3 regions of the Aquaspirillum sp. genome follow, and region 3 is predicted to be linked to each of the others. Evidence: predicted binding sites of a transcription regulator. Region 3 holds the regulator's gene; each other region holds the start of a gene.
The links. The regulator FNR, encoded in region 3, switches genes on or off when oxygen is low (the NO sensors DNR and NnrR bind a similar motif). The targets are predictions, from matches to a motif close to TTGATNNNNATCAA.

Region 1 (4,391 bases), on a different contig from region 3:
CAACAGGCGTTGCCCGTTTTTCCTCCTGAGGTGATTCAACGCGTGTTGCAGTGGCATTGTGCTCGTGTTCGCTATTTAAAAGCATTGCGTGCAGGTGGGGCGCGATATAATTTGGCTGGGGAAGCGGTTGCGTTGGTGTCTGATGAAGAACAGGCTCAGGCGGCAATCCGATTGGCAAGTTTAGATGAAAAACAGGGTGTTTCTTCCGCTGGTTTGGAGACAACGACAGTGAAGCAGTTTGCGCATGGTTTAACATTTTTGCCGGTGGAGGACATACCAGTACCTGACACCCTGATTTTCTGTGATATCACTGATGCTGAACCAACGGAAATCCCCACCACCGTCCCCCCACCAGCGCCGCTAGCCACAGCTTTACCTGTTGCCACTGCCTCGCCTTGGTTGGCGCAAGTCGTGTCTCGTCCGGCTTCTGCTCGTCCTCAAAAACCAAAGACGTACGCTATTGGCCAACGCCGGCTGGTTGCTATCAAAACAGAAAAAACGCTCATCTTGCAGCGTGTCACTCAACAATTGCGGCACGTGTTGGTGGATCTCGGTGGGGCGTGTCCACCGGGTCTGCCGCCTCGCCCAGAGCCTTTACCCTTGGCTTTTCCCTCGCGTCATCGGGTGGCACGCCAGATGACGCGACCTTTGCGTTCTCAATCGCGTGCGCGCCATGCCCAATATGCGGCCCAAAACCAACCGACCAGCATTAAACTGCCACCAATCGGCGTCAAATAAACTAAAGGCTTCCAGCCGGAAAGACTGTGTAGATACAGACTGCCAGAAAATAGAGTCGTGCCGATTAACAGCAGTAACGCACTTAGGTAAAAACGCTCGAATGCTGGCCGTTGGCTGGCGATTAGCCACAGTAAACCCGCACCCAAGCCATGCCAGAATTGGTAATTGACTGCGGTATGCCAATTCTGTAAGGCAGTCGCACTCAATTGGTGTTTTAAGGCATGGGCGCCAAATGCGCCCAGTGCGACGCCCACGGCTAATAAGAATAGCGTATAGGTGAGCACATAACGTTTCACAGTCCAAGCTCCTGCCATATCGTATCGATTTTATTTTTGGTGGCTTGATCCATCGTGATTGGCGTACCCCATTCGCGATGTGTTTCCCCTGGTAATTTGTTAGTCGCATCCAGTCCCATTTTGCCACCTAAGCCAGAAATGGGGCTGGCAAAGTCAAGGTAATCAATCGGCGTATGCTCGATCAGCGTGGTATCTCGTACGGGGTCCATTCGTGTTGTAATGGCCCAAATGACTTCCTTCCAGTCACGGGTATTAACATCCTCATCAACAATGACAATAAACTTGGTATACATAAACTGGCGTAGGAAAGACCACACACCCATCATTACCCGTTTTGCATGACCGGGGTATTGTTTTTTGATACTGACCACGGCCATGCGATAACTGCATCCCTCTGGCGGCAAGTAGAAATCAACAATTTCTGGAAACTGCTTTTGTAAAATCGGTACAAAAACTTCATTGAGTGCGACACCGAGAATTGCAGGCTCATCTGGGGGTTTGCCGGTGTACGTACTGTGATAAATCGGCTGCTGGCGCATGGTGATGCGCTCGATGGTAAACACGGGAAAATGATCTTGTTCATTGTAGTAACCGGTGTGGTCACCATAAGGGCCTTCCAGTGCAAGATCATTTGGATAGATAAACCCTTCCAACACTATTTCGGCACTTGCTGGGACCTGTAAATCTGATCCAATGCACTTCACCAGTTCAGTGCGACTGCCGCGCAGTAAGCCAGCAAATTGGTATTCACTTAATGTGTCCGGTACGGGTGTCACTGCACCTAGAATGGTGGCGGGATCACAACCCAAGACCACTGCAACGGGGTACGGTTGATCGGGAAAGCGTTGTCTAAATTCTCGGTAATCGAGGGCGCCACCACGATGTGCCAGCCACCGCATAATGACACGATTACGACTGAGTACCTGTTGGCGATAAATTCCCAAATTTTGTCGTTTTTTATTTGGCCCTCGGGTGACAGTGAGTCCCCAAGTGATTAAAGGCGCAACATCACCTGGCCAACAATGTTGTATTGGTAGCCGACTGAGATCAACGTCCTCCCCTTCCCAAATAATGTCTTGGCATGGCGCCTTTTTTACCTCTTTTGGTGCCATGCTGAGCACTTGCTTCAGTAATGGCAGTTTGTCCCATGCATCCCGCAGCCCTTTGGGGGGCTCTGGCTCTTTGAGATAAGCCAAGGTTTTGCCGATTTCGCGCAACTGCGCTAGATCTTCGGCTCCCATACCGAGGGCAACCCGTTCTGGGGTACCAAATAAGTTGGCTAACACAGGAATGTCATAGCAGGTGTTGCCATGTTGTGGGGTTTGAAACAACAAAGCAGGGCCACCTTGTCGTAACACACGGTCTCCAATCTCTGTCATTTCTAAAATGGGTGAAACTGGGCGTGAAATTCGGTGGAGTAACCGTTTTTTTTCTAGTAAATCGATAAAATCTCGTAGATCGCGATAAACGAATGACATTTTCTTATGGCTTCTCATGCGAAAAATAGGGTTTGATGCAGTGAAAACTGTCGTCAATTTGCTGCATTGAGTTCGCTGCTGTTTGATTTAAGTCATATCCACACCGGATTAGCGTCTGTTTTTTACAACAACAGGGTTTTTTTCATACTCTAGCTTGGGTAGAGTGCGTGCAGTTAAAAAAGTTTACCCTGCTTGACTGTGCGGTAGTAACCGCTTGGTGGCAAGTTTTTGAAAATCGTTTGTATCTTCGGAGAAAAACATGAAAAAAATCGCTCTCGCCCTCGTGGCTGGCTCGTTGTTCGCTGGTGTTGCTGCTCCTGCTTTTGCTGAAGCGGGTGATGTGTTGGTTCGTTTGCGCGCTATTAGCATCAACCCAGAAGAGTCTCGTACCGCCACCATCAACGCTTTGGGCGTGAATGTGTCGAACCAAGTGGTACCAGAACTCGACCTGACCTACTTCGTGACCAAAAACTTGGCTGCTGAATTGATCTTGGGCACTGCCCGTCACGAACTGAAATCTGGTGGCACCAGCTTGGGCAAAATCAGTCACCTGCCTCCAACTGTGACTTTGCAATGGCACTTCAACCCAGAAGGTCAAATTCGTCCATACGTTGGTGCTGGTCTGAACTACACCTTCTTCTACGACAATGACCTGAAATTTGCTGGTAAAAAATTGGACGTGGAAAGCGGTAGCTTCGGTGGCGCTTTGCAAGCAGGTGTTGATATTGGTGTGACCAAAGACGTGTTCGTGAACGTGGACGTCAAGAAAATTTGGATTGATACCGATGTGAAATTAGATGGTGCCAAAATTGGTAACCTCGGCATCAACCCATGGGTCTTCGGTGTGGGCGTAGGGATGAAGTTCTAAGCTTTATTTATTCCCTCTCGTTGTATCTTGCGGCACTGTTTTTTGGCAGTGCCGTTTTTTTTCTGTCATTTGTCGGATGGTGTTATGCCATGGTGTTGTGTTTTTTGTACACCTTTTCTGAAGATGACTTGATGTGTGTGTTTTTTGCAACACTGGCTTAAACACAAAAATGTTTTTTTAAACATGATGTTATGTGTTTTTTGTTTGCTGCAGTGCTTTGATTGTCGTGTTATGACTTGGCCGGCGTTGGTGTTTTTGCAACGATGACCGCTATATTGCACTGCAAAGACTGGTGTTCGTGTTGCGCTGGTTTTTCTCAAGCTGGGCTGTGATGTTGCCAGCTTTGTCCAACAAAAATTAAGGATTCTTGCGATGAAAAAGTTGATTGCGATTGCAATTGCTACTTTGCCAGCTGCTGCAATGGCTGACGTGGTTCTGTACGGTAAATTGGCTGCTGAAGTTGGTTACAACAAAACCTTGGGTGATTCCTTTGTGAACGCACCTAACGGCGACTTGAAAGGTGGCATGACCGTTAACATGGTTGACACCTCTCGCATCGGTTTCAAAGGTTCTGAAGACCTGGGCAATGGCCTGAAAGCGATTTGGCAAGTTGAGCAAGGCCTGAGCTTTGATGACAACTCCACTGGCAACCGCTTCGCAACCCGTGACAGCTTCATCGGTGTTGAAGGTGGCTTCGGTAAAGTGCGCGTGGGTCGTTTGTCCACCTACCAAAACAGCGACATGGAACAAGTTGATCCATGGATGTACGGTTCTGCCAAAGGCAGCGTAAACGGTTTGGGCATCTTCACCCGTACCGACGGCCGTGTGAACAACGCTATCCGTTACGACAGCCCTAACTTCGGTGGCTTCACTGTGTCCGCCCTGTACGGCGCTGACGAAGTGCGCGCTTACAATGCTGGCGAACGCACTGACAAAAACACCGCTAACTTGGCTGTTGCTTACAGCAACAACGGTGTCTTTGCCGCATACAGCTACTTGCGCTACGGCGAT
Region 2 (4,391 bases), on a different contig from region 3:
TGAGGTGATTAAAGGGAAACAACCTTACGACAAAGCCGCTTTTGCTAAGTTGGCCAGCGATATGGATGCTTTGGCAAAAAAACCATGGGAGCATTTTCCTGCCGGTAGCGACAAGGGCAAAACCAACTCCCGCGCTGACATTTGGACCAAACCGGCCGAATTCAAAAAAGCCATCGATCAGCATCAAGCTGAAACTGCAAAATTGGTACAAGTGGCACAAACTGGTGATTTAGCCCAAATCAAACCACAGTTTGGTGCAGTACAAAAAACCTGTAAAAGCTGTCACGACCAGTTTAAGAAAGAAGACTAACCGGTTGTAAGCAGCATAAAAATTTCTTTTCTTTGACTCTTGTCAAACAAGACGGATAGGTATATAGTCCGCCGTCTTGTCTCTATGGCGGGTCTCCTCGCATTGCAATGTAGTGAACCTGGTCAGGTCCGGAAGGAAGCAGCCACAGCTATGATTTGCAAGTGCCGGGGTTAAGGCTCGCCACCTCCGCTTTATTCTGTTGTTGTATTTTTCTTCTCTTGAATTTTTCTGCTGTGAACTCATCTGTTATAACTGAAAAGATGTTGCATTTTGAACAATATGTAACATTCTCTTGTTTGTCATGGGCGCATTCTTTGCATAGAATGGCTAATGAATTGGTCATTTTTTAGCGATGGCCATCAGTAGAAACCGCAGTAAGAAAAGTTTTTTGCAAATTTTGCTGGTTTTTTTGAAGATATTGTTTATAAAATTCAGGGAGCGGTTGTTTCATTAGTCAAAACGAGAGGACAAATGATTCAACCACTGCAACTTTCAACATAGTTTTTATGTCGGAAAGGCTGTAGTGAATGTTCTTTGTTGGTAAGCGAGGAAGATGAAATTGCAAAATCAAGCTTGCTCCTACCGTAAACACTAGGCATGAAATCGGCGCCATCACGGATATCAACACCGAATAGTGATGGTGTGGTGGTTAACGTTAAAGATAGCACTCTGAACAGAAAGGAGAGGCGAGGACAGGGTCGTTTAGATGACGACGCGCTATCCCTACCCGTGCACATTAGCCGGGCTTGCTCGCACACAATCAATGAAATTGTTTGAAAAAATCCAAAACCCTCGTGAAATCCGTCGCAAACTGGGCTTGAACCAGCAAGAATTCTGGAGCCGCATCGGTGTGACGCAATCTGGTGGTTCTCGCTACGAATCTGGCCGCAACATGCCTAAGCCTGTGCGCGAATTGTTGCGCTTGGTGCACATCGAGCAAATCGATTTGTCCAAAGTGAAACGCGAAGACTTTGAAATCATTGAGTATCTCAAAGAAACGCATCCAGATCTGTACAAGAGCTTGCGTAAGGCAGTGAAAGCAAAGACCGAAGCGGCTCAAGCCGAGTCTGGCGACGCGCTGGGTTCGACCATCGGCTGATCTTGATCGGATTAGCTGCGGTAATGCCGCAACAAAAACCCCGCGATGTAAACAGCAAGTATCCCTTGCTTCACATCGCGGGGTTGTTTTTTGGGGCGTGGTTATTGTTTTGGCGGTTCTTCATTTGCTTTGCGAATAAAGACAATGGCACAGACCACCACCACAATCGTCGCCACGACGATTGTACCTAGACTCATCAACCCCACATCTGATGACAGCATTTCTTTGAGCAGAGCCATCGCTGTTCTCCTTGCTTAGTTAAAATAGATTGCGTCAATTTGACGCAGTTTGTCCTTCTCTATCTTGAGCCAAGTCAAAAAACATATCACATTTATATGAAATGTGATGCTGCCGTATATGATAGGTTGTTACTGAATATTTGGTTCCTTTGGAGACGTCTATGTACTACCCTAACCCGAATCAACCTGACCGACTGGCCGCTGCGGCTAAAGTGACGCTATTTGTCTATATTTTACAGGGGCTTGCCTTTTTCCTCGGCGGCTTGCCTGCGGTGGCGGGGATTATTATCAACTATCTCAAGCGTGATGCCGTGGCCGGTACATGGCTAGAATCGCACTTTCGTTGGCAAATTCGTACTTTTTGGTATGGATTGCTGTGGACTGGGCTGGGATTGCTGACATCGTGGCTAGGTGTCGGTTTTATTGTATTGGGGATAGTTTGGGTGTGGACGTTGTATCGGGTGATTCGTGGCTGGCTGAACTACAATGATCAACGCCCGATGTATGGTTTGTACTACCACCCTTAAATCGGTACGGCAAGAAAAACGCCGTTCGGTAAACACCGAACGGCGACAAGGACCGGTGCCTGGGATCGCCACACCGGTAGAACGACACACACTACCCACCAATGGATCGCGTCACGACCCATTGGCGCAAAACAAACCTTGTTTCAGTTAAAAGGTGTCTGCGGGGACTCGAACCCACCCTTCCATTAAAATTCGCGCACTGCGGCTCATAATAGCCTTGGTAACCGTCCAAGTACCATCAACCTGTTTGGCCTCTGCGCCGACACGCAACGTCCCAGACGGATGACCAAAACGCACTGCTTGCCGTTCTCCACCGCCGGCGGCGAGGTTGACTAAGGTGCCGGGGATAGCGGCAGCGGTACCAATCGCGACAGCAGCAGTGCCCATCATGGCATGATGCAGTTTGCCCATCGATAAAGCGCGTACCAATAAGTCAATTTCATTGGCTTGGATTGTTTTGCCGCTGGAAGCAACATAATCAGTGGGGGGGGCAACAAAAGCGATTTTGGGCGTATGTTGGCGTTTGAGGGCTTCTTCTGGTGTTTTAATTAAGCCCATCCGTAAAGCCCCCGCCACCCGAATCGCCTCAAAGCGTTTCAATGCTTCAGGATCGGTATTGATCTGTTCGCGTAATTCTGTGCCGGTGTAACCAATATCTGCCGCATTAACGAACACCGTAGGGATACCTGCTGTAATCATTGTGGCTTTGAAAGTCCCAACACCGGGCACTTCTAAATCATCAACCAGATTACCCGTTGGGAACATCGAGCCGCCTTCTTCGCCATCATCAGACGGATCCATGAACTCCAATACGATTTCTGCCGCAGGGAAGGTCACACCATCGAGTTCAAAATCACCGCTTTCTTGCACTTGTCCATTGACCACAGGGACATGGGCGATAATGGTTTTTTGGATATTCGCTTGCCAAATTCGGACGACAGCTGTGCCATTGTCTGGAATTCGTGCTGGATCAACGAGACCTGCATGGATGGCAAAGGCACCGGCGGCAGTAGAAAGATTGCCACAGTTACCCGACCAATCGACAAAGGCCTTATCGATGGAGACTTGACCATACAAATAGTCCACGTCATGGTCTGGTACGCTGGATTGAGAAAGAATCACGCACTTGCTGGTGCTCGAGGTGGCACCACCCATGCCGTCGATATGGGCACTATAGGGGTCGGGGCTACCGATCACCCGCATGAATAATTTATCACGTGCTTCACCGGGGACTTGGCAACTGGCTGGCAAATCTTGTAAGCGGAAAAACACACCTTTGCTGGTGCCACCACGCATATATGTGGCGGGGATTTTCATTTGAGGTAGGTGAGCCATGACAATCAATCCTCATCAAGCGCGGCAGCACAGCACGCGATTGGGGTCATTCAAAAAAAGTCCGGCAGCCCACTCCATGTGTAAAACATAGAGTGGGACAGCAGAGCAATCGGACAATTAAGCTGAAGCAGAAGACGCTAAGAAGTCTTGTGCAAAGCGTTGTAACACCCCGCCTGCTTCATAAATCGACACTTCTTCTGCGGTGTCGAGACGACAGGTAACAGCGACTTCGACCGTTTCACCATTTTTACGATGGATCACCAAGGTCAAGTCGGCGCGTGGTTTGCGCTCACCAATCACATCATAGGTTTCTGTGCCGTCAATGTTCAGGGTTTTGCGATTCACACCGGGCTTAAACTCAAGTGGCAGCACACCCATACCGACCAAGTTGGTGCGGTGGATACGCTCAAAGCCTTCTGCCACAATTGCTTCTACCCCTGCCAAACGTACCCCTTTGGCGGCCCAGTCACGCGAAGAGCCTTGGCCATAGTCAGCACCGGCCACGATAATCAGCGGCTGCTTGCGGTCCATATAGGTTTCGATGGCTTCCCACATACGCATCACTTTGCCATCCGGCTCAACGCGAGCCAACGAACCCTTTTTCACTTCGCCATCGACAACAGCCATTTCATTCACCAACTGTGGGTTGGCAAAGGTGGCGCGCATCGCGGTCAAGTGATCGCCACGGTGGGTGGCGTACGAGTTGAAGTCTTCTTCTGGCAAGCCCATTTTCGCCAGATATTCACCGGCGGCTGAACTGGCCAAAATCGCGTTGGACGGCGACAGGTGGTCGGTGGTGATGTTGTCTGGCAATACCGCCAGTGGGCGCATCCCTTTGAGTGTGCGTGGGTTGGCAGCCAGCGCACCGACCCCTTCGGTAT
Region 3 (4,391 bases):
TAAGTGTGGTGAGAGAGGCTTTTGTTGAAAGCCATATCCCAATCATCGTACAGATTGTCGATTGGGATGCGATTCCTGAGTCGTTTAAGGAAGAAATTTTGGCGGGGTATGTCGTGGTGCAAAAACCAGATGTTGAACCTACCGCCTAAAGCGGCAACAGACAAGGCATGATTTATCCGTACGATGCAGCCACCCCAAAGGGGTGACTGGTTCTGAGTTAAATCGTACGCGAATAACGGGCATGGGTTTGTTTTTCGCGCAGATGACGGTCAAACACCATTGCGACCGTGCGAATCAGAAAACGACCACGGGGGCTGATGGTGAGCCATTCATCGTCAATTTCCAACAAGCCCAGCGTTTGATATTCCGCCAGTTTTTCCAATTCCCACGCGAAATAACGCTTAAAGTCAATGCCGAAACTTTCACTGATGGCGTCCATCGACAGAGCAAAACGACACATCAAGGCTTGAATCACCGTTCTTCGTAGCAAATCATCGGCAGATAAACATAAACCACGCAAAATCGGCAGTTGGCCTGCATCCAACGCTGCATAGTATTGCTCGATTTCTTTGTGATTTTGTGCGTAGCTGGGGCCGACTTTCCCAATCGAAGACACACCAATGGCAATCAAATCATGGTCGGCATGAGTCGAATAGCCTTGGAAATTACGCTGCAACCGCCCTTGTTGTAAAGCCACTGCCAATTCATCTTCTGGTAGGGCAAAATGGTCCATCCCAATAAAAACATAACCTGCTGTCCCAAGGTGTTGCACCGCCATCTGCAGAATATCGAGCTTCACCTCTGGTACAGGCAATTCTGCTTCGTTGATACGCCGCTGCGGCATAAACACCGAAGGCAGATGGGCATAGTTATACAAAGCTAAACGGTCAGGACGAATGGCTAATACTCGATCAAGGGTCTCTTGTACCGAAGCCAATGTTTGTAATGGCAGGCCATAAATCAAATCCAAACTGATCGATTTAAAGCCAGAAGCTCGCGCAGCTTCAATCACCACACGTGTTTCTTCTTCACTTTGAATGCGGTTAACGGCTTGCTGGACAAGCGGATTAAAATCCTGTACACCAACAGACATGCGGTTAAAACCCAGTTGTGCCAAGTGCGCGACGGTCTGTGCAGTGACTTTGCGTGGGTCAATCTCAATCGAGAATTCCCCATGTGGCAATAGATGAAAAGTCCGGCGAATTGCCGTCATCAGCCGTGTCATCTGCTCATCGCTGAGAAAAGTCGGTGTGCCGCCGCCAAAATGAAGCTGGATCAAATCTTGCTTATCGCCGAGCAAATCGGCGTATAAGGCAAGTTCGCGTTCCAGATAGTCTATGTACTGGTCTGCACGCGAACGATCTTTCGTGATAATTTTATTGCAACCGCAGTAGTAACAGACGGTATTGCAAAAAGGGATATGCACATACAACGACAACGGCCCAGCATTCGCACCAATTTGCCTTTGCTGTAAGCTATGTCGATAATCCAATTCTCCAAACTCGCTGCTAAATCGATCAGCAGTCGGGTAGGAGGTATAACGCGGTCCACTGCCGTCCAACCGCTCAATGAGCTGACGGTCGAATTCAAAACGAGCTGATGGAGAAGCTAACATGGCAAAATTCGCAGTGCTCATAAAGAAATATCCTATTCAATGGCTGCACTGTGCCTGAGCCAACTCAGATTGTTTTTGACACGAATCAACCGCCCCTCAATTCCACTCTATATCAGAATTTACCCATGCTCGATCCCCGTCCTGTTCCCCTGCACACCCTCAAAGTTTCCTGCTCGAACTGCAGCTTACGAGAGCTGTGCCTGCCTCTTGGTCTGAACCGAGAGGAAATGTCACAGCTTGACGCGGTGATCCGACAGAGTCGCCGCGTCAAACGCGGTGAATATCTGTTTCGAGCGGGAGACCCTTTCCGAGCTTTATTCGCGGTCCGCACCGGCTTTTTCAAAAATTGTGTGTCTAGCCATGATGGTCGTGAACAAGTCACCGGGTTTCACATGTCTGGTGATCTCATGGGGTTGGATGGCATCAGTAGCAACACCCACGGTTGTGATGCACAAGCTTTGGAAGATTCGGATGTCTGTGAGCTGCCGTTTGCGCGCTTGGAACTCCTCGGGCGAGATATTCCGAGCCTACAACGTCATTTCTTCCGCCTGATGAGTCGTGAAATTGTACGCGACCAAAGTGTGATGTTATTGCTTGGCAATATGAAAGCGGAAGAACGATTGGCCGCCTTTTTGCTGAATTTATCGCAACGCCTCTCCGCCAGAGGGTTTGCCGCCAACGACTTTGTTTTACGGATGAGTCGTGAAGAAATTGGCAGTTTCTTAGGCCTGAAACTCGAAACAGTGAGCCGCACGCTTTCGAAATTCCAAGCAAACGGTTGGATTAGCGTTGACCATAAACATATCCGCCTGCTCCAACCAGAACACTTAAAACAACTGGTCAGTGGTTGTGCAGGCGGTTTTGCTGACGATCACAGCGCCCACGCCTAATGAGCCGTTGCCGTCTTGTCTGAAGTCGCCTCATGCCATGGGGCGACTTTTACCAGTAGCAACATCCCCGGTATTGCCAACACCGTACACAGCAAGAAAAACGGTGTCCATCCTAATGCTTCCACTAAATAGCCAGTTCCGGCATTGATGACCGTACGCGGTACGGCAGATAAGCTGGTGAATAGCGCCAGTTGGGTGGCGGTATACAGTGGGTGGGTCGCACGGGCAATAAAAGCAATAAACGCCGCCGAACCCAAACCCACCCCCAACGCCTCGGCTGAAATCACTAAGGCTAAAGTCAGTTTATCTGGGCCGACTTGGTCGAGAATGACAAAGCCCAAAATTGTCACCATCTGCACCACGCCAAATAACCATAAGGCGCGATTGATGCCGAGCTTTAACATCCAAATTCCACCGAGTAAACCACCTATCACAGCAGGCCAAAGCCCGGCATGTTTGGCGATCAATCCAATATCAGATTTTGTAAATCCCGTATCAAGATAAAACGGCGTCGCCAGTGCGGTTGCCATGCTGTCACCGAGCTTATATAGGAAGATAAATCCTAAAATCAGTAGCGCATGTTGCCATCCAGCCCGATCAATAAATTCACGAAATGGCTCTACCACGGCTTCGCGTAAAGTGCGCGGTGCAGCGCCTTGCAACATCGGTTCACTCACCGTCAACGTCATCAACAGCCCCGGCAGCATAAAGAGAGCGGTGATCCAAAAGACAGTTGGCCACGGTAAATGGTCAGCCAAGATCAGCGACAAGGAACCGGGAATTAAACTCGCCAGACGATAAGCATTGATATGAATAGAATTCCCTAGCCCCAATTCAGCATCGGGCAAAATTTCACGCCGATAGGCATCCAACACAATATCTTGGCTGGCGCTAAAAAAGGCCACCGCCACCGCCAACACCGCAATCGACCAAATATCTTGTTGTGGTTGAAAAGCGGCAAAGCCAGCGAGCGAGGCAATCAAGCCCACCTGTGTTGCCAACATCCAGCCACGCCGCCGCCCTAGTGGCAAACTAAAGCGGTCCATCAAGGGCGACCAAATAAACTTCCAAGTGTAGGGCAACTGAATCAGCGCAAATAAGCCAATCGCTTTTAAGTCAACGCCCTCGGTGCGTAACCATGCCGGTAAAAGATTGATCAAAAAATACAGCGGCAAACCGGACGCAAAGCCAGTAAAAATACAAATTAACATGCGCCGATTGAACAAGGCCTGCCAATTCATACTGCACGCCCGATACGATAAAACGCCAAACTGCCGAGCAAATTGGGCAAGAAATCAATTCGACTACCGCCGTCCATCACCACCCGCTCTTTGACCTCAATCTGATTTTTGGCGCACAGCGCTTCAAAATCTCGCAACATACACAAATGAATGTTAGGGGTGTTGTGCCAATCGTACGGAATAGTTTCTGAAACCGGCATGTGGCCTTGCAAAATTTGCAGACGGTTTTTCCAATAGCCAAAATTGGGGAAAGACACAATCGCCTCACGGCCTACACGCAACATTTCGACCATGATTTGTTCAATATGGCGCATCGCTTGAATGGTTTGTGATAACACCACCACATCAAACGCATCACTCTGAAAATCGGATAAACCCGCTTCTAAGTCACCTTGCACCACGTTGATCCCGCTGCTCACGCAGCGAATCACATTATTGACATCAATCTCAACACCATAGCCGACGACTTTTTTGTGTTGGCTGAGATAGGCTAATAATTGGCCATCGCCACACCCCAAATCTAACACCCGACTGCGGGCAGGAATCCAATCGGCAATCAACTGTAGGTCACTGCGTAACATCATACCCCCGCTTTCAACGCGACAAGATTGAGATAAGCATGCATCAAAGCCACATACGGTGGGT

Region 1: the regulator FNR is predicted to act here: its motif matches at 2,595-2,608, upstream of ACTBZS_RS06010 (OmpW/AlkL family protein).
Region 2: the regulator FNR is predicted to act here: its motif matches at 1,713-1,726, upstream of ACTBZS_RS04240 (DUF3149 domain-containing protein).

The regions. Positions count from the first base shown of each region.
Region 1 is NZ_JBSQVP010000025.1:16,189-20,579, forward strand. Features, by position in the region: gene ACTBZS_RS05995 (ProQ/FINO family protein) at 1-738, shown strand, start outside; gene ACTBZS_RS06000 (DUF423 domain-containing protein) at 657-1,034, opposite strand; gene ubiD (4-hydroxy-3-polyprenylbenzoate decarboxylase) at 1,031-2,512, opposite strand; gene ACTBZS_RS06010 (OmpW/AlkL family protein) at 2,772-3,380, shown strand; gene ACTBZS_RS06015 (porin) at 3,753-4,391, shown strand, end outside.
Region 2 is NZ_JBSQVP010000016.1:199-4,589, forward strand. Features, by position in the region: gene ACTBZS_RS04225 (c-type cytochrome) at 1-310, shown strand, start outside; RNA gene ffs (signal recognition particle sRNA small type) at 397-495, shown strand; gene ACTBZS_RS04235 (helix-turn-helix domain-containing protein) at 1,074-1,409, shown strand; gene ACTBZS_RS04240 (DUF3149 domain-containing protein) at 1,511-1,648, opposite strand; gene ACTBZS_RS04245 (DUF4870 family protein) at 1,810-2,175, shown strand; gene prpF (2-methylaconitate cis-trans isomerase PrpF) at 2,323-3,510, opposite strand; gene acnD (Fe/S-dependent 2-methylisocitrate dehydratase AcnD) at 3,628-4,391, opposite strand, start outside.
Region 3 is NZ_JBSQVP010000008.1:17,391-21,781, reverse strand. Features, by position in the region: gene ACTBZS_RS02685 (nucleotidyltransferase family protein) at 1-149, shown strand, start outside; gene hemN (oxygen-independent coproporphyrinogen III oxidase) at 218-1,636, opposite strand; gene fnr (fumarate/nitrate reduction transcriptional regulator Fnr) at 1,741-2,505, shown strand; gene ACTBZS_RS02670 (AmpG family muropeptide MFS transporter) at 2,502-3,746, opposite strand; gene metW (methionine biosynthesis protein MetW) at 3,743-4,330, opposite strand; gene metX (homoserine O-succinyltransferase MetX) at 4,327-4,391, opposite strand, start outside.